3 regions of the Mesorhizobium sp. M1403 genome follow, and region 1 is predicted to be linked to each of the others. Evidence: predicted binding sites of a transcription regulator. Region 1 holds the regulator's gene; each other region holds the start of a gene.
The links. The regulator LexA, encoded in region 1, represses DNA repair genes until DNA is damaged. The targets are predictions, from matches to a motif close to TGTTCNNNNTGTGTTCNG.

Region 1 (6,236 bases):
GCCCAGAACCCGCCTGTGCTTCATGGCGGCGTTGCTCTGCGCGCTTGGCGTGCTTGCCGCCAAGGTCGAGACCTGGCGTGTCGGAACGCATATGCTCGGTTCTGAAATCTCGACGCGCCTCACGGGTCGCGTCGTATCGTTCGAGCCCATGGCGAGCGGCCGCATCAGGCTGACGATCGATGTGATCTCAACCGCCAGGCCGACACTGCGCTACATGCCGGAACGGGTCCGCGTTTCGGCGATGAAAATACCGGCTGAGCTGACCGCCGGTTCCGAGATCGCCGGCTATGTGCGGCTGCTGCCACCGACCGGCCCGGTGCGACCCGACAGCTATGATTTCTCTTTCGACAGCTATTTTGCCGGTATCGGCGGCAGCGGCTTTTTTCTCGGCAATCCGAAAGTCGTGCCGTCGGGCAGCATGCCGCTTGCCGCACGGCTTTCTTCCGCGATCGAAGACGCGCGCGAATCCATCGCCGACCATATCCGCAGCCGCATCGGCGGCGCCGAGGGCGAGATTGCTGCTGCACTGATCGTCGGCGTGCGCGCCGGCATTCCCGACGAGGTCAACGAAGCGATGCGGCGTACCGGCATCTACCACATCATCTCCATCTCGGGGCTGCATATGGCGTTGGTCGCCGGCACCATCATGGCGCTGCTACGCGGCGCCTTTGCGCTGTTTCCCGATTTCTCATCGCGACGGCCGGTCAAGAAATATGCCGCGGCCGCCGCGCTTTTTTCGATTGCGGCCTACCTCGTCTTTTCCGGCATTGTGGTGGCGGCCGAACGCAGCTTCATCATGCTTGCGGTGATGCTTATCGCCGTGCTCTTCGACCGGGCCGCGCTCACCATGCGCAATCTGGCGATCTCGGCCATCGCGGTCATTCTGGTGTCGCCGCACGAGGTGGTCGGTCCGAGCTTCCAGATGTCCTTCGCCGCGACGGCGGCCCTTGTCGGCGCATATGCAGGCTGGTCCGATTACCGCGCCGGCAGGGCCACCACGCCGCCACCCCGGCGGTCGCCGCTACGCTTTGCCGCTCGAAAGGTCCTGCTGGGCATGGGCGGCCTGGCGATGACCTCGATCATTGCAGGGAGCGCCACGGCGCTTTTCGCCATATGGCATTTCCAGCGCGTGGCGCCGCTCAGCCTGTTCGCCAATCTGGCCATCATGCCGATCGTCTCACTGGTCGTCATGCCCTTCGCCGTCCTCAGTGCGCTGGCGATGCCGTTCGGCGCGGATGGGCCTTTCCTCTACGTGATGGGCAAGGGGCTGACGGCGATGATCGCCCTGTCCGGGTGGATCTCCGAGCGCTCGCCGATCGATGCGGTCGGGCTGATTTCGCTGAGATCTGTCCTTTTGGTGACGATCGCCCTCGTCATTGCCAGCATGGCGACGACCTGGTTGCGGCTCGTGGCACTTCCTTTTGCGCTCGCCGGCCTGCTAACGACAACGCAGACGCGCGTACCCGATGTATTGATCTCGGAGGACGCACGGCTCGTCGCGCTGCCGATCGGCAGCGGTGAACTCGCGGTCAACCGGGCACGCCCGAATGAGTTCACCATCGACAACTGGAAACGCGCGCTCACATCAGAGGCTATCGTCGCGCCGGAAACACCTGGAAAGAACGATCCGCAATTCGACATTGCCGATCCAGCCGCCCTACCGCCGGGCATGCCGTTCATTTGCACGGACGGTCTCTGCCTTGCCAGGCATCCATCCGGCGCGATCATCGCGCAAGCCAAGGACCGCGATACTGCACGGCCAGCCTGCGCCTTTGCCAGCTTGATCGTCATCGACGACGCCACCGCCCATAATCCCTGCTACTACGACCGGCTGGTCCTCGTCGTCACCAAACGGCAACTGGCGCGCGCGGGAAGTGCGGCCGTCTATTTCGATCCACAAGCGGCAACACGCGCCGAAATCCGCTTCGCCGTCGAAAAATCATACCGGCCCTGGCACGTGCAACGGAAGTTTTCACGCGCGACACGTGGCCTGCCGCCATACCGCAAGGCCAACAAGCCTAAAGCCAGCGCCAAGGGCGCTACTCAGTAGCGGCGGATCAACCCGACGAGCTTGCCTTGTACCTTGACCCTGTCTGGCCCGAAGATGCGCGTCTCGTAGGCCGGATTGGCCGCTTCCAGGGCGATCGAGGCGCCTTTGCGGCGGAACCGCTTCAGCGTCGCTTCCTCCTCGTCGACCAGTGCCACCACGATCTCACCAGGGCTCGCCGTATCGGCATTGCGGATGATCACCGTGTCGCCGTCGAAAATGCCAGCCTCGATCATCGAATCGCCTTTGACCTCGAGCGCATAATGCTCGCCGCCCATGATCATGTCCGGCGGCACCGAGATCGAATGCGTCTGGTGCTGGATGGCATCGATCGGCACACCAGCGGCGATGCGGCCCATCACCGGGATAGACACGGCGGCGACGACATCGTCGTCATTGCCGGCTGCAGGGACGCGCGACGATGTCGGCTTGCCTTGCCGAGGACCTTGCCCAAGACTGCCCTGGATGACACTCGGCGAGAACTTGCGTGCCGCATTGAGGCCGGGGGCGATCGAATCGGGCAGGCGCAGCACCTCCAGCGCACGGGCCCTGTTGGGCAAACGGCGAATGAAGCCGCGCTCCTCCAGCGCCGTAATCAGCCGGTGGATTCCCGATTTGGAAGCCAGGTCGAGCGCTTCCTTCATCTCGTCGAAGGAGGGCGGGATACCGCTTTCCTTCAGCCTTTCGTGGATGAACATAAGCAGTTCGTGTTGTTTGCGTGTCAGCATAGCGACCCCCAACAGAATCAGAAAAACAAACCCAGAACAAACACTATCTGTTCCAGTTGTGTTCCGCAACTGTTTAAAGTTTAATGAATGTGTTAGGGCTCGGGTAACGATACCACTCGCCAACCGGGACGCTGCATTTTCACCGCCGCGGGCCTCATCGCCTTGATTCTGCTTTCGTTTGCGGCCTCTGGGTTTCCAGAAGGCGGCACTGGTATCGGCCGTCAGCCGGCAAAGGGGCACGGAATTGAAGCCGTATCGACTGTGCGGTTTGGTCAATGCGCCGTGAACGAAACGAAGTCAAAACGCCAACCTTGGGTTGGCTTGGCTCCTGGTTTCCACCGCGTGGTCAGGCAACTTGTCGCCGGTGGAGCCTTGCTGCGCGATACCAGGTAATGGAGAACCGCTCGTGACCGATGGATGCCGTCGATGCGTGTCCGGCGTTGCGGTGAATCTTGGGGGAGCAGACAAATCATGACAGGAATTCGCGATCTCGTAGCCATAAGGGCGATGGATGCTGCAGATCCGCTGCGCGCGATGCGCGACCGCTTTGTGCTGCCGCAAGGAGTGATCTATCTCGACGGCAATTCGCTAGGGGCCGCTTCGCGTGCAGCTTTCGATGAATTGAGCAAGGCAGCGACCGAAGAATGGGCGCATGATCTCATCCGCGCCTGGAACACGGCCGGCTGGTTCAACATGCCGCTCGAACTCGGCGACCAGCTCGGGCGCCTGATCGGTGCCGCGGCCGGCCAGACGGTGGTCTGCGACACGACATCGGTCAACATCTACAAGCTGCTGCACGCCGCCATGGCCATGCGGCCGGAGCGGCAGGTCATCGTCGCCGAGGGCGACAGTTTTCCGACAGATCTCTACATGGCTGAGGGTGTGGTTTCGACGCGAAAAGATACGCTGCTTCGCCTCTCGGGGGTCGACGCGCCGAGCATCGAAGAGCTGATCGACGAAGGCACCGCCGTGGTGCTGGTCAACCACGTCAACTACAGGTCGGGCGAACTGCGCGACATGCCGGCGCTGACGCGCAGGGCCCAGGAAGCCGGGGCGATGATCGTCTGGGATCTCTGCCACACCGCCGGTGCGATGCCAGTCGAGCTCGACAAGGCAAACGCCGATTTTGCCGTTGGCTGCACCTACAAATATCTGAATGGCGGACCGGGCGCGCCTGCCTTCATCTATGCGGCTGAGCGGCATCTTGCCGACATCCAGCAGCCGCTCACCGGCTGGTGGGGCCATGCACGGCCCTTCGCCTTCGAGCCAGGCTATGCGGCCGGCACCGGCATCCGCCGGTTTCTGTGCGGCACCCAGCCGGTCCTGTCGATGCGCACGCTGAAGGGCGCGCTCGACATCTGGAACGATGTCGACATGACGGCGGTGCGCAAGAAGAGCATCGCGCTGGCCGATCTGTTCATCGAGCTTGTCGAGGCAAAGTGCGGCACTTACGGGCTAACGCTCGAAAGCACGCGCGACGGGGAAAAACGCGGCAGCCAGATTTCATTCATGCACGAGCATGGCTACCAGATCATGCGCGCGCTGATCGAACGTGGCGTGATCGGCGATTTTCGCGCGCCATCGACCATGCGCTTCGGCTTCACCCCGCTCTATGTCGGCTATGCCGATGTCTGGCAGGCCGTCGAAGTGCTTGTGGACATCCTGCGCACCGGTGCGTGGAAGGATGCGCGCTTCGCCATCAAGGCGGCTGTCACTTGAGATTGATGCGAGAGCTGGCATCGTGAGGCTGGCGACGACGCGCCGCGCGATGCTCACGGCTACGCGGCAAGGCCATATTGCCAAGGGGAGGGCGCAGGGTGTTCGAACGTCACATTGCCGATTGGGACAACGCCTATGCCAATGGCGCCAACATAGCCGGCAGCGATCGCTGGCCGGCGGCCTGGGTCGAGCCCGCGGGGGTTTTTCGCGACGTGCTTTCGACCGAGGGCAGGGCGCGGCTCGACATCGCCTATGGCGAAAACCCACGCAACCGGCTCGATCTTTTCCTGCCGGCCACCAAGCCCAAGGGGCTCGTGGTGTTCGTCCATGGCGGCTACTGGATGGCATTCGACAAGAGTTTCTGGTCGCATCTTGCCGCTGGCGCTGTTGATCGCGGCTATGCTGTGGCGATGCCGTCCTACACGCTCTGTCCGCAGATACGCATTGGCGGCATCGTCAAGGAAGTCGGCGCGGCGATCGGCAAGGCGGCGGCGATGGTCGCAGGGCCGCTGATGTTGACCGGACACTCGGCCGGCGGCCATCTTGTTAGCCAGATGATAACGGCGACGACGCCGCTGGCGCCCGAAGTGGTCCGGCGCGTCCGTCATGTGGTGTCGATTTCGGGTGTGCACGATTTGCGACCGATCATGCGCACCGGCATGAACGAGACGCTGGCGATCGATGAGGCGGAGGCGCAGATCGAAAGCCCGGTGCTGCTGCGCCCGATGGACAAGGCCCGCCTGACCTGCTGGGCCGGCGGCAGCGAGCGCGCCGAATTCCTGCGCCAGAGCGCGTTGCTGGCCAATATCTGGATCGGCCTGGGTGCCGCGACCAGCTCGGTAGTCGAGCCTGACCGGCATCATTTCAACATCATCGACGGTTTGGCCGATCCAGACCATCCGCTGACCCGGACCTTGATCTCGGAGTGAGGCAGGTTCAGCGTAGCATCAGCACGTCGCAGGCGGCGCCCGCCGCCGCGGCGGGCGTGAACGGCGCACGGACGATCAGCCCGTTGGCATCGGCCAGCATTTTCAGCATCGAGGAGTCCTGGATGCCGAACGGCGTCGCCACGAGCGTACCGGCGTCGTCTGTGACAACAGCCCGCACATAATCTTGCCTGAGATCGTTGGCCGGCATGGCAGCGCCGAGCCGTGCCTCACGCATATCCTGCTGAAAGGCGCGGCCGCCGAGCCGCGCCAGCAGCGGCTTCAGGAAGAGCTGGGTGCAGACCAGGCTCGCCACCGGATTGCCGGGCAAGCCGATGCAGCGAATGTCGCCCAGCCGCCCGAACATCAGCGGCTTGCCCGGCCGCATGGCGATCTTCCAGAAATCGAGAGTCATGCCTTGCCCGGTCAGCACGTCATGGACGAAATCGTGGTCACCGACCGAGGCACCGCCCAGCGTGACGATGACGTTCGCGCCAGCCTTCACGGCCTTTTCCACCAGCGCAGCGATCGCCTCCCTGCGGTCCGGCGCGATGCCAAGGTCGAGCACTCGCGCACCGACCGACTGTGCGGCGGCGGCGACACCATAGGCGTTGGAGGAGATGATCTGGTCGGGGCCAAGCTCGCTGCCCGGCGGCAGCAATTCGTCGCCGGTGGCGATGATGGCGACCAACGGCCTTTTGACCACGCCGACCTCGGGGTGGTTGGCCGATGCCGCCAGCGACAAGGCCGCCGGGTCGAGCAGGCGGCCTTTGTGCAGCAGGACGTCGCCTTTGGCGAAATCGAGCCCGAGGCGGC
Region 2 (6,236 bases), on a different contig from region 1:
GCATTCTTGAGATCGACCAGCGGCTTCAGCAGGGATTCGATCTGGAAATTGACGAAGCGCTCGGCGCGCGCCGCAACCTTGTCGCGGGCCGGGCCGGTGAGTTGCTCGTCGGCGAGCAGAACGAGACGCGGCTTCAAAGCGTCTTCGCCAGCGACCAGCGTGCCGATCGGCGCGCCGATCCAGCGCAGCGTGCCATCCGAACCCAGCGCGATGTCGCCATTGGCCGAGGCGCCGAAGCGTTCGGCACGCGCCTCGAACTCGGCGGCAAGCGCCTTCTGCGCCGCCGCCCGCACCGCCTTGGCGTCCTCGCCGCCGGCGCTCTGGTCGGCGGTGAAGCGGAAACCCTGCAACTCGCCGACGTGATGGCCTTCGACGAGGACGGTTCCGGTTGGGCTGATTTCGGCTTCAGGCATCGTGTTTTCTCTAAGGCGCCGCATGAGGACGGAAGTCCTGCGGTCTACAAAACGTTTCGTCAACCGCTCATGCAGCGCATCCGACAATCTGTCTTCGATTTCGCGCGTCTTTTCCTGCCAGTGTGCCCGATCGGCCAGCCAGCCGGGCCGGTTGGAAACGAAGGTCCATGTGCGGATCTGGGCAATCCTGTGCGATAGCGTGTCGATATCGCCTTCAGTGGTGTCGGCGCGGCGCACCTGCTCGGCCATGTAGTTCTCGTCGACATGGCCGTGCCTGGCAAGGTCCATGTAGATGGAGGCGATCAAGTCGGCGTGCTGGGCCGGCGCGATCTTCCTGTAGTCGGGCAGCGCGCAGGCTTCCCACAGCAGCGCCACCCGCCTGGCGTCGGTGGTGAGTGCCCGGATGTCCTCGTCGCGCGACAGATGCTCGAGCGCCTGCGCGTCCACGGCCGGCAGTGCGCGCGTCAGGCCTTCGACCGGGGCGTTGGTCTCGATCGAGCGCTTCAGCGCATCGAGGTTGGCGAAATCGAAATGCGCGGTACGCCACTGCAGCACTTTCACCGGATCGAAATCATGCGCCTCGATCTTCTTGACCAATTCCTCATCCAGCGGATCGACCTGGCCGGTGACGCCGAAGGTGCCGTCGCGCAGATGCCGGCCGGCACGGCCGGCAATCTGGCCGAGCTCGGCCGCGGTCAGGTTGCGGTACTGGTAGCCGTCGAATTTGCGATTCTGGGCGAAGGCGACGTGGTCGAGGTCGAGGTTGAGGCCCATGCCGATGGCGTCGGTGGCGACGAGGTAGTCGACATCGCCCGACTGGAACAGCGCCACCTGGGCGTTGCGGGTGCGCGGGCTGAGCGCGCCGAGCACGACGGCGGCACCGCCCTGCTGGCGGCGGATCAGCTCGGCGATGGCATAGACCTCGTCGGCCGAGAAGGCGACGATCGCGGTGCGCCGCGGCAGGCGGGTCAGCTTCTTCGAGCCGGCATAGGCAAGATGCGACAGCCGTGGCCGGGTCACCACCGACACGCCCCGCAGCAGGCGCTGCAGAATGCCGTGCATGGTGGCCGCACCCAGCAGCAGCGTCTCCTGGCGGCCGCGCAGATGCAGGATGCGATCGGTGAAGATGTGGCCGCGTTCGAGATCGCCAGCGAGCTGGACCTCGTCGATGGCAACGAAGGCGGCGTCGGTCTCGCGCGGCATCGCTTCCACCGTGCAGACCGAGTATTTCGCGCCCGCCGGCTGGATCTTTTCCTCGCCGGTGATGAGCGCAACCTTATGGGCGCCGACCTTCTCGCAGACGCGCGTATAGACCTCGCGGGCAAGCAGCCTGAGCGGTAGGCCGATGACGCCGCTCTCATGCGCCACCATGCGTTCGATGGCGAGATGGGTCTTGCCGGTATTGGTCGGGCCGAGCACGGCCGTCACGTCTCGACCCGACAGGATCAGCGGTTCAGTGTGTTTCGGATGGATGTTCATCGGCCTGGAAATAAGGCTCTTTGCCTCGCATTGTCGGGAGCGCGCCCATATTGGCCGCGTATGACAGGCGACACATAGGGATTTCGGGCGCGAAGCGAAAGCGGAATGTGCCGAGGGCAGGCTGATTGGTCGGTTCGAAGCCAGAAATCTGTTCCCGATTAACAGTTGGAACGAGTCTGGAACGAATCAGCGACGAATCACTGACTCGCGCTGATTCAGGTTTTGTTCACGGCTACATCTGGGATTTCTGCCGGCGAGTCTCACCACATGCTGAATCACAGAAACTGGCCCGATTCATGCAGGCGGCATTCAAACGAGCACCACCGTTAACCTTTGCCGGTGAATGATCGTGGCCGGCCAATCTGCTTCGCCCAACATTATGAAATTATTGATGTTTCCTAATGCGCTTTAATCATTTCGAGGGTGTTTTCGGCTCTCGCCGTTAACGTTCCGCTCAAAGCCGGAACGAATCGGCGACGAATCAGCGATAGGCAAAGTTTCTTGGTTTGTTCACCGCAACATGTTGTGTTGTGAACAGCTTTTCCACCGAGAATCCACAGGCTGCCGGGCAGTTTTTGCACAGGCTGCGCAGCGGCCGTTAACCTTTGCGTGCCGGATTGGGGCAGCGTGCTGAATCGAGATCTTGCAACGGGAAGAGTATAGAAACGGGCCGTTTTGCAGGCCCGTTCGTCCAAGCGCGTATCTATCTCAACGTAAAGATAAACGGTCAGGCGATGTACTGCCCGCCATTGGCTGATATGGTCGAGCCGGTGATGAACCCGGCATCGTCGGAAGCGAGGAAGACGACGCAGCGCGCGATCTCCTCCGGCTCGCCGAGACGGCCGACCGGGATCTGCGGAAGGACACGCTCGTTGAGCACCTTCTCGTCCATCGCTTTGACCATCTCGGTGGCGATGTAGCCGGGGCAGATGACGTTGACGGTGATGCCGGCGCGCGCGCCTTCCTGGGCCAACGCCTTGGTGAAGCCGATATCGCCGGCCTTCGAGGCCGAATAATTGACCTGGCCGACCTGCCCTTTCTGGCCATTGATCGAGGAGATGGTGATGACGCGGCCGAATTTGCGGTCGCGCATGCCGCCCCACAACGGATGCGTCATGTTGAAGACGCCGGAAAGGTTGGTGTCGAGGACCTCTTTCCATTGCTCGCGCGTCATCTTGTGGAACATCGCGTCGCGCGTGATGCCTGCATTGTTGACCAGCACCGATACGGGACCGAGATCGGCCTCTACCTGTTTGATGCCGGCAGCGCAGGCCTCGTAGTCGGCAACCGACCATTTGTAGACCGGGATGCCGGTCGCTGCCTTGAACTTTGCTGCCGCTTCCTCATTGCCGGCGTAGTTTGCGGCAACCGAATAGCCGGCGCTTTTCAAGGCGACCGATATCGCCGCGCCGATGCCGCGCGACCCGCCTGTGACGATTGCAACCTTTGTCATGTGTCCTCCAGGGAAATGCAGATGACTGAGCGTTGAAGCGGTAGGGTTTGCCCTCTATTCCCTACTCGCTTTGCGCCAGTATCCTATTCGTATCGCTTATCTCATCACAATGCTTCCACGCACATGGCAACGCCCATGCCGCCGCCGATGCACAGCGTGGCAAGACCTTTCTTGGCACTTCTGCGACGCATTTCGTAGACCAGCGTGTTGAAGATGCGGGCGCCCGAGGCGCCGACCGGATGGCCGATGGCGATGGCGCCGCCATTGACGTTGACGATGGACGGGTCCCAGCCCATGTCCTTGTTGACGGCGCAGGCCTGCGCGGCGAAGGCCTCGTTGGCTTCGACCAGATCGAGGTCGCCGACCGACCAGCCGGCCTTGGCCAGCGCCTTGCGCGAGGAGGGGATCGGTCCCGTCCCCATGATCTGCGGGTCAACGCCGGCGGTCGCCCAGGAAACGATACGCACCAGCGGCGTGATGCCGCGCCTTGCGGCTTCCGCTTCGGTCATCAGCACCACGGCGGCGGCGCCGTCATTGATGCCGGAAGCATTGGCTGCTGTCACCGTGCCGTCTTTGTCGAAGGCGGGCTTGAGCTTGGTCATGGCGTCGATCGTCGCGCCATGGCGGATGTACTCGTCCTGGTCGACTATCGTGTCGCCCTTTCTGCCCTTGACTGTGAAGGCAACGATCTCGTCGTTGAATTTTCCGCCTTTCTGCGCAGCCTCGGCCTTGTTCTGGGAAGCCAGTGCGAACTGGTCCTGGTCGTCGCGGGTGATTTGGAACTGGCGGGCGACGTTCTCCGCCGTGTTGCCCATATGATAACCATAGAAGGCATCGGTCAGGCCGTCCTTGATCATGGTGTCGATCAGCTTGAAATCGCCCATCTTGACGCCACCGCGCAGATGCTGCGCATGCGGAGCCATCGACATCGATTCCTGGCCGCCGGCAACGATGATTTTTGCATCGCCCTGGGCGATCTGCTGCATGCCGAGCGCGATGGCGCGCAGGCCGGAGCCGCAGAGCTGGTTCAGGCCCCATGAGGTCGCCTCCTGCGGCACGCCGGCGGCCATGGCCGCCTGCCGCGCCGGGTTCTGCCCTTGAGCCGCGGTCAGGATCTGGCCGAGAATGACCTCGTCCACCTCCTTGCCGTCGACGCCGGCGCGGGCAAGCGCTTCCCTGACGGCGACGGCACCCAGTTCATGAGCTGGCGTGTTGGCGAAGGCGCCGTTGAAGGAGCCGACAGGCGTGCGCGCCGCACTGGCGACAACGATGGCGTTGGAAGCGGACATGTTCTTCTCCAGACTTTCGGGGAGCGATTTCGGGTGCCGTCGGGGACTTTTCTTGCCCTTTCCACAACCCGAGTCAAACCCGAAATGGGCATGGCGTTCCTCCGCGGCAAGCAGGCCGCGCGTCGCTGCGATGACGGCCCATCCGTGCTGCGCAGCATAAAATGTTCCCGCACTGCACAAACAGCTTGGATTCATGACGCTTTTGCGCATATCCTTTAACAAGGCGCAATCGTTACCGGCGGCTTACTTAAGCTGGCCGGTGTCCGGGGAGGATGCAGATGGCCGCGAAAGACGAACCTATTGTTATCAAGAAATATGCCAATCGCCGTCTCTACAATACGGGCACCAGCACCTATGTGACGCTCGAGGATCTCGCAGAAATGGTCAAAAAAGGCGAGGACTTTACTGTCCAGGACGCCAAGACCGGCGACGACATCACGCATCCGGTGCTGACCCAGATCATCTTCGAGCTGGAGAACAAGGACGGGCAGAACATGCTGCCGATCCCGTTCCTGCGTCAGCTCATCGCCTACTACGGCGACCAGATGCAGATGATCGTGCCAAGCTTTCTCGAACAGTCGATGCTGGCCTTCTCGAAGGAGCAGGAACGCTTTCGCGAGCAGATGAAAGATGCCCTCGGCAAGTCGCCGATGGACATGATGAAGATCGCGACGCCGATCAAGGTGCTGGAGGAGCAGACTCGGCGTAACATGGAAATGTTCCAGAACGCCATGCGGCTGTTCACGCCGTTCCCGCCTGCGGGGTCTGCGCCGGCAGCAGCACCGGCCGAACAGGCCAGGAAAGAAACACCGGAAAAACCGGACGACCTTCAGGAGCTGAAGGAGCAGATCGCCGCGATGCAGCGCAAGCTCGACACGATGTCGTGACTGCCGGCCGGCGAAGCGCCGGCCCAAAATTTCCCTCAGCAGGCCTGTGTCAGAAAACATCTTCGCCTCGAAGGTGAAGATGTCATCCACGCTCTATTTTGTGGCACGCTCTATTTCGTGGCATGCCCTATTTCGTGGTCACCGTCACCAGAGCGGTAACAGGTTTGCCGTCTACTAGAATGGGCCGGTGATGATCATCGGCAAGAAGCACGCCGATCACGTGTCTGCCGGCGGCATCCGGGCAATGGCCGAAACGGGCCTTGATAAGATCACCGCCAAAGTCGCTGTTCATGCTGTTGTACGGCTTGCCGGGGATGTTGCAGGTGTCTCCGTTGGGATCGATCTTCATATGCACGTGGCCGCATTGCTTGATTTCCCCGCACTCACCCGCAGTGAGCAGCCTGAAGTTGCTCCTGACGATAACGCCTATCGCCTTCTCAGGAGAATTGCCCAGTTCGACAACTGAACCTGCCGTCGGCCAGACGACTTCCAGGGTGGGCCGATCCTCGGCCTCGGCAGATACGAGCGACAATAAGGAGAAAGCGAGGGCAGTCGTTGCGGTGATGCGAAACATGGTAACCTCCGTTGCGATGTAAACATTGATTACATACGCAGCGCTCGAACACAAGGGAAATAATCAGTGATTACATTCCGCTCTCGTGCTATTTGACTGAGATGACCAAGACAACTGATTCCGACGAAGCCGGAGATGCCA
Region 3 (6,236 bases), on a different contig from region 1:
ATCCGGCTGCACGGCACCATCATGCCCGGCGGCGGCCAGTTCCGGCCGAGCCTGTCGCTGGCGTCGACTGCCGGCCTTCTCGAAAAGCTGTTTTCCTTCGACGCGCCGGCGGTCGCCATCTCGATCAATTCGCCAGGCGGCTCGCCGGTGCAGTCGCGGCTGATTTTCAGGCGCATCCGCGACCTGGCAACGGAGAAAAACAAGAAGGTCCTGGTCTTCGTCGAGGACGTGGCGGCATCGGGCGGCTACATGATCGCGGTCGCCGGCGACGAGATCTTTGCCGACCCGTCCTCCATCGTCGGCTCGATCGGCGTGGTGTCGGCCTCGTTCGGCTTTCCGGAGCTGTTGAAGAAGATCGGCGTCGAGCGCCGCGTCCACACCGCCGGCCAGAACAAGGCGGTGCTCGACCCGTTCAAACCGGAAAAGAAGGAAGACGTCGAGCGCCTGAAGGCGCTGCAGCTCGAGGTCCACGAGACCTTCATCGATCTCGTCAAGGATAGGCGCGGCAGCAAGCTCAAGGACGATCCCGACCTGTTCACCGGCCTGTTCTGGACGGCCAAGAAGGGGCTCGAGCTCGGGCTGGTCGATGCCCTCGGCGACATGCGCAGCGTGCTGAAAAGCCGTTTCGGGCCGAAGACCCAGCTCAAGCTGATCACCGCGCCGCGCGGCCTGTTCGGCCGCTTCGGCCTGTTCGGCTCGAGTTTTTCGGCGCCCGATATTGCCGCCGCCGCGGCAAGCGGCGTCATCGATGCGGCGGAAGAGCGCGCGCTGTGGGCGCGCTTCGGGCTTTGAAAAGCCGGTGAAAGCGTCTAGCATAAATCATCAACCGACCCGACCGGCCGTCTTGCCGGCCTTGCGAGGGAGAGTTTGACATGCCGCAGATCATTTTCTTCGCCGTCGTCGGCATTGCCGCCTATTTCGGCTACCGCTCCTTCGTCAGGGAAGCCGAGCGGGTGACCGCCAAGGTGCGGCGTACCGAAAAGCAAGCCGCCAACGGTACGATGGGAACGCTGGTCAAGGATCCGAAGACCGGCGAATACCGTCTGGCCAAGGATTGACCGTCGTCTCCCTCGCGGCCGAGCCAGTGGATTCCGAGACCAGCATCCGGGCATCGCATGCGCACGCCAAGATAAATCTCGCGCTGCACGTCACCGGCCGGCGCGCCGACGGTTATCACACGATCGAAAGCCTGGCTGTGTTCACGCGCTTCGGCGACCGCATCGAGACGGAACTTGCCGACAGCGACGGGTTTTCCGTGTCCGGCAAATACGCCTCCGCGGTACCGGCCGACGACAATAATCTGGTGGCGAAAGCGCGCGACGCGCTGCGTCGCGAGGCCGGTCCCCAGCATGCGCCGGCTGTCGCCATCAGGCTCGAAAAGAACCTGCCGGTCGCGTCCGGCGTCGGCGGCGGGTCAAGCGACGCGGCGGCTGTGCTGCGTGCTCTGGTCCAGGCCTGGAGGCTCGACATCGGCGATGCCGAACTGGCGCGGATCGGCCTGTCGCTTGGCGCCGACGTGCCGATGTGCCTCGCAGCCAAGCCGCTGATAGCCCGCGGCATCGGCGACGAGCTGACGCTCGTGCCGGGTTTCCCGGCGCTGGGTCTGGTGCTCGTCAATCCAGGAACTGCCGTCTCGACGGCCGACGTGTTCGAGGCGCTTGGCCGCCGCGACAATGCGGGACTGCCGCCGCTGCCGCGCAGCCTCGACTTCCACAGCATCCGCAACTGGCTGGAGATCACCCGCAACGATCTCGAGCCTGCGGCGCGTGCAATCCAGCCCGCCATCGGCAAGGCGCTTTCTGTGCTGAACAAGGCTGGAGCCGGTTTTGCCAGAATGTCTGGTTCCGGCGCCACCTGTTTCGGGCTGTTCGAGACCGGCAATGTGGCCAAGCGCGCGGCCGTCGATATCCGCAGCCGCCATCCCGACTGGTTTGTCGCCGCGACGCGAAGCATGACATCGGAGGCTGAGGCGCATGGCCAGGATTGACGAGAGCCGCCCCTTCGTTCCCGTACGCATCGCGGTACTGACCGTTTCAGATACGCGCAGCCTCGCCGACGACAAATCCGGGCAGACCCTGGCCGACCGCATCACCGAGGCCGGCCACATCCTCGCCGCTCGTGACATCGTCACCGACGACCGCGACAAGATCCGCGACAAGGTTTTGGGCTGGTCGAAGGACGATGCGATCGATGTCGTCATCACCACCGGCGGCACCGGCTTCACCGGCCGCGACGTGACGCCGGAGGCGCTGGAGCCGATCTTCGAAAAGCGCATGGACGGCTTTTCCGAAGTGTTCCACCGCATCTCCTACGACAAGATCGGCACTTCGACGATCCAGAGCCGGGCAACCGGCGGCGTCGTCAACGCCACCTTCGTCTTCTTGTTGCCGGGCTCGCCCGGCGCCTGCAAGGACGCCTGGGACGGCATTTTGAAGCCGCAGCTCGACTATCGGCACATGCCCTGCAACTTCGTCGAGATCATGCCGCGCCTGGACGAGCATTTGCGGCGCGGCTGAGACGGAGCGAGGTATCAGCCGGGCGATCCCGCCTCAGCGAATGACCGGCTCGCCGTGAAACCGCCGGCGCGACGGCGGCGAGACGCCGAAGCCGACTTCCATCATCAGTCGTGGCGTGCGCGTCGGCAAGGTACCCATATGGAAGCCGAACGGATCCTCGACAAAGCCGAGACCGGCCTGCCCGGTCAGCGTGACCGGGCTCTGCTCGCCATAGACGCCCAGCACCTCTTCCGCCGAATGGCCGACCAGAAGCGTCAGCTGATGCTTCAGGATGCGGCGGTTGTGGGAGCCGCGGACATAGACATGCGGCCCGGTGTCGTTGTCGACCGGCACCAGGTAGAAAAAGAACTTCAGCATGCGCCAGTCGTCGAGGTCGAAATGGTATTTGCCGAGCGAAGCCATGTTCTTGTCGGCGTCCGAGACGCCACCGGTCGGAAAGCTCCACCAGACGCGGGTGGTGATCAGCTTGGCCTGGCTGCCGAGATAGTGCGCTGCGATGTCGAGGAGTAGCGGATCGCGCTGCACGGCGACCGCAGCGTTGCAGTCGAGGACCCGCTCGAAATAGTGACCGCTGAGCAGCGGGCGGCCGAAATGCTTTTCTGCATCGGCGTGTTTTTCGGGCAGGAATTCCAGCCGGCGGTCGAAATTGCCGAAGCATGGCGTGTGCTCGGCGAAGCGGGCGATCTCCTCATGGATGGCGGCCGGCAGCATCAGGCCCGAATAGAGCCCCTCCGTCCGCAGCGCGCCGACGACGGCATCGCGATCGACGCCGGCGAACATCGTTTCACTGACATTGCGCGCCGGCCGAACCGGCTTCGCACCGCGCCAGTGCAGCCGCCGCGCCGGCATGGTGCGGGCCAGCATGAACATCGGCAGCCATGCCGGATTCTCGCGAAGGTCGGAAAGATAGGTCGGAATGCGGGCGGCGATGCGGCGCAGCGTACCGCCGTTGCGTGCGATCGCCTCGAGGCTCGCAGCGCCGGACTTGTCAGGGCTTGAAAGGGTCATCGGGGTCCTCAAATGTCGAGGGAACAGCATCGACGATAGTCGTCGCCGCCGCTCCGGCACACCCCAAACCCATTCGCCCGTATCGCTGGGAATGGTAACCCCCGGCCAGATTTTGTGCAATGCACAATAAACGACAACCCGCCAGAAAATTTGCTTGGGCGGCGTTCCCTAGGCCGGGATGGTAAGCCGTCACTTCCGCGGCGCCACCCAGATCTCGGCGTGGAGCCTTCTTGTCGCCAGGCCGCGGGCGATGGCTTCGGCGCTGCGGGCGCCCTTCGACAGCGCAGCGGCCTGACGCTTGCTGATCACCAAGCCTTCGGCGAGGGCGCGATTTCCGGCAAAGACCCGCGACAGGAACGGCGCGCGGCTGCCGCGTGCCCGCGAAAATCGCGCCGCCATGGTTTGCCTGGCAGTATGGGCGACGACCTCATCGATCCAGCCCTCCCCCAGCCGCGCGCCCGGTTCCAGCAAGAGCAGCCAGTCGCCCTTGGCCTGCCTGATGCCGGCGGCGATGCCGCCGCTGACATAGTGGCAGCCGGCATGTTCGGCGACGCGGTGCGTCTGATCGGTCGAGCCGGTGTCGCAGACGAGAACGTCGCGCACCACGCCTTCGACCGCACCGCCGATCAGCGAGGCGAGCGTGCGGGCGAGGCCCTCCTCGTCATTCAGGGTTTCGATCAGGACGCTGAGCATGTTTAGCCGAATAGCGGAAAGCGGTGGGCAGCGCCAGTTTTGCGGCGCGCCATCAGAAAGTTCTTGCTTTGTTCCACTCAATGCGATAGGAATACATTCATGAGCAGAGCGATTCGACAGCGGGCGGACAGTCCCTGGGAAAGGGCCAAAATGGAACAGATCGTGCGTGCCGACATTGCAGCCTTCGGCGCTGGCAGGGCCGAGATGGCGAATGCGATGATCGAGCAGAGCGGCATGCGCGTCCGTCCGGACCGCAATCGCGGCAGGTCGGCGGGCATCAATCCGTCCGGCCGTTTCGAGCCGGTCAGCCGGCATGTGTTCGACGACGGCTGGAACTCGCTGGAGGAGCTGCCACCGTTCAAGACCGAGGTACAGGTCGAGAAGCCGCGCACCATCATCACCCGCAACGAATCGCCCGACATCTCCTTCGACCGCTCGATCAATCCCTATCGCGGCTGCGAACATGGCTGCGTCTATTGCTTCGCGCGGCCGACGCACAGCTTCATGGGCCTGTCGCCGGGGCTGGATTTCGAATCGAAGCTGTTTGCCAAGCCGGATGCGGCGCGGCTGCTCGACAAGGAATTGTCCAGGGATAATTACCAGCCGCGCACCATCGCCATCGGCACCAACACCGATCCCTACCAGCCGATCGAGAAGCAATACCGGATCATGCGCGAGATCCTCGAAGTGCTGGAGGCGCGTGGGCATCCGGTCGGCATCGTCACCAAGTCAGCGCTGGTGACACGCGACATCGACATTCTGTCACGCATGGCCGAACGCGGGCTGGCCAAGGTGGCACTGTCGGTGACGACATTGGACAGGATGCTGGCCAGAACGATGGAGCCGCGCGCGTCGACGCCGACCAAGCGGCTGGAGGCGATCAGGCAGCTTTCGGACGCCGGCATTCCGGCCTCGGTGATGGTCGCACCGATCATCCCCGGACTGACCGACCCGGAAATGGAGCGCATCCTCGATTCGGCGCAGGCAGCGGGCGCGCGTGAAGCGGGCTATGTGCTGCTGCGCCTGCCGCTGGAGGTCGCGCCGATCTTCAAGGACTGGCTGCTGCGCCACTATCCCGACCGCTATCGCCACGTCATGTCGCTGATCCGTTCGATGCGCGACGGCAAGGACTACGATTCGGAATGGGGCAAGCGCATGAAAGGCTCCGGCCCTTATGCCTGGCAGATCGGCCGCCGTTTCGAGATCGCCGCCAAACGGCTCGGCCTCAATGCCGAGCGGCGCTCGCTGAGGACCGACCGGTTCGTCCCCGCCGCCAAGGCAACCGAGCAGCTGATGCTGCTGTGACAAAGCGTCTCGTGCCAGCCGCTTGAAGCGGCCGGCAACAGGCGAAAAATCCCGTCCGGCCTGTCCTGTCCCCGGGCTTGCAGACGGTAGCCCCCTCCTGGTCCGGTGCCCCGCCCGACCCGGAGGGACTTGCGGAGAATCGGAGCCGATGCGAACCTCGCCGCACCATGGCTCGCCCGCGTTCCGATTCTCCGCTTCTCTTCGAAATCGTCGAGAAACCCGACTTCTCGTTCGAGACGAAGGCAATGGCCGAAGGCCTGTGGCCGGTGGCGGGGATGGACGAGGCCGGCCGCGGCCCGCTCGCCGGGCCGGTGGTGGCTGCAGCGGTGGTGCTCGATCCCGCCAACATCCCCGACGGCCTCGATGATTCCAAGCGGCTGACGCATTTGCAGCGTGAGGCGCTGTTCCTGAAAATCCTCGGCTCCGCACTTGCCGTATCAATGGCCTCGGTCAGCGCCGAAGGCATCGATGCCAGCAACATCCTCAAGGCCAGCCTGGAGGCGATGCGCCGTGCCGTAGCAGGCCTGTCAATCCGGCCGAAGCTGGCGCTGGCCGACGGCCGCGACGTGCCGCCCGGCCTGCCCTGCGAGGGCAGAGCGCTGATCAAGGGCGACCAGCGCTCGCAGTCGATCGCCGCAGCCTCGATCGTCGCCAAGGTGATGCGCGACCGCATGATGTGCGGCTGCGGCAGCCATCATGCGCATTACGGCTTCG

Region 2: a site for LexA is predicted at 2,059-2,076, ahead of NKH01_RS11235 (helicase-related protein). Genes of this name have one in related genera too.
Region 3: a site for LexA is predicted at 4,276-4,293, ahead of NKH01_RS04675 (PA0069 family radical SAM protein). Genes of this name have one in related genera too.

The regions. Positions count from the first base shown of each region.
Region 1 covers NZ_JAMYKY010000001.1:656,720-662,955, forward strand. Annotated here, with positions in the region: gene NKH01_RS03315 (ComEC/Rec2 family competence protein) at 1-2,050, shown strand, start outside; gene lexA (transcriptional repressor LexA) at 2,044-2,775, opposite strand; gene kynU (kynureninase) at 3,247-4,494, shown strand; gene NKH01_RS03330 (hormone-sensitive lipase) at 4,593-5,423, shown strand; gene NKH01_RS03335 (molybdopterin molybdotransferase MoeA) at 5,431-6,236, opposite strand, start outside.
Region 2 covers NZ_JAMYKY010000004.1:344,381-350,616, forward strand. Annotated here, with positions in the region: gene NKH01_RS11235 (helicase-related protein) at 1-1,892, opposite strand, end outside; gene NKH01_RS11240 (hypothetical protein) at 2,291-2,587, opposite strand; gene phbB (acetoacetyl-CoA reductase) at 2,620-3,345, opposite strand; gene NKH01_RS11250 (acetyl-CoA C-acetyltransferase) at 3,450-4,634, opposite strand; gene phaR (polyhydroxyalkanoate synthesis repressor PhaR) at 4,913-5,521, shown strand; gene NKH01_RS11260 (hypothetical protein) at 5,649-6,095, opposite strand; gene NKH01_RS11265 (TetR/AcrR family transcriptional regulator) at 6,197-6,236, shown strand, end outside.
Region 3 covers NZ_JAMYKY010000002.1:16,170-22,405, reverse strand. Annotated here, with positions in the region: gene NKH01_RS04705 (S49 family peptidase) at 1-792, shown strand, start outside; gene NKH01_RS04700 (membrane protein) at 873-1,058, shown strand; gene NKH01_RS04695 (4-(cytidine 5'-diphospho)-2-C-methyl-D-erythritol kinase) at 1,085-1,987, shown strand; gene moaB (molybdenum cofactor biosynthesis protein B) at 1,974-2,516, shown strand; gene NKH01_RS04685 (phytanoyl-CoA dioxygenase family protein) at 2,550-3,524, opposite strand; gene NKH01_RS04680 (glycosyltransferase) at 3,714-4,217, opposite strand; gene NKH01_RS04675 (PA0069 family radical SAM protein) at 4,368-5,522, shown strand; gene rnhB (ribonuclease HII) at 5,690-6,236, shown strand, end outside.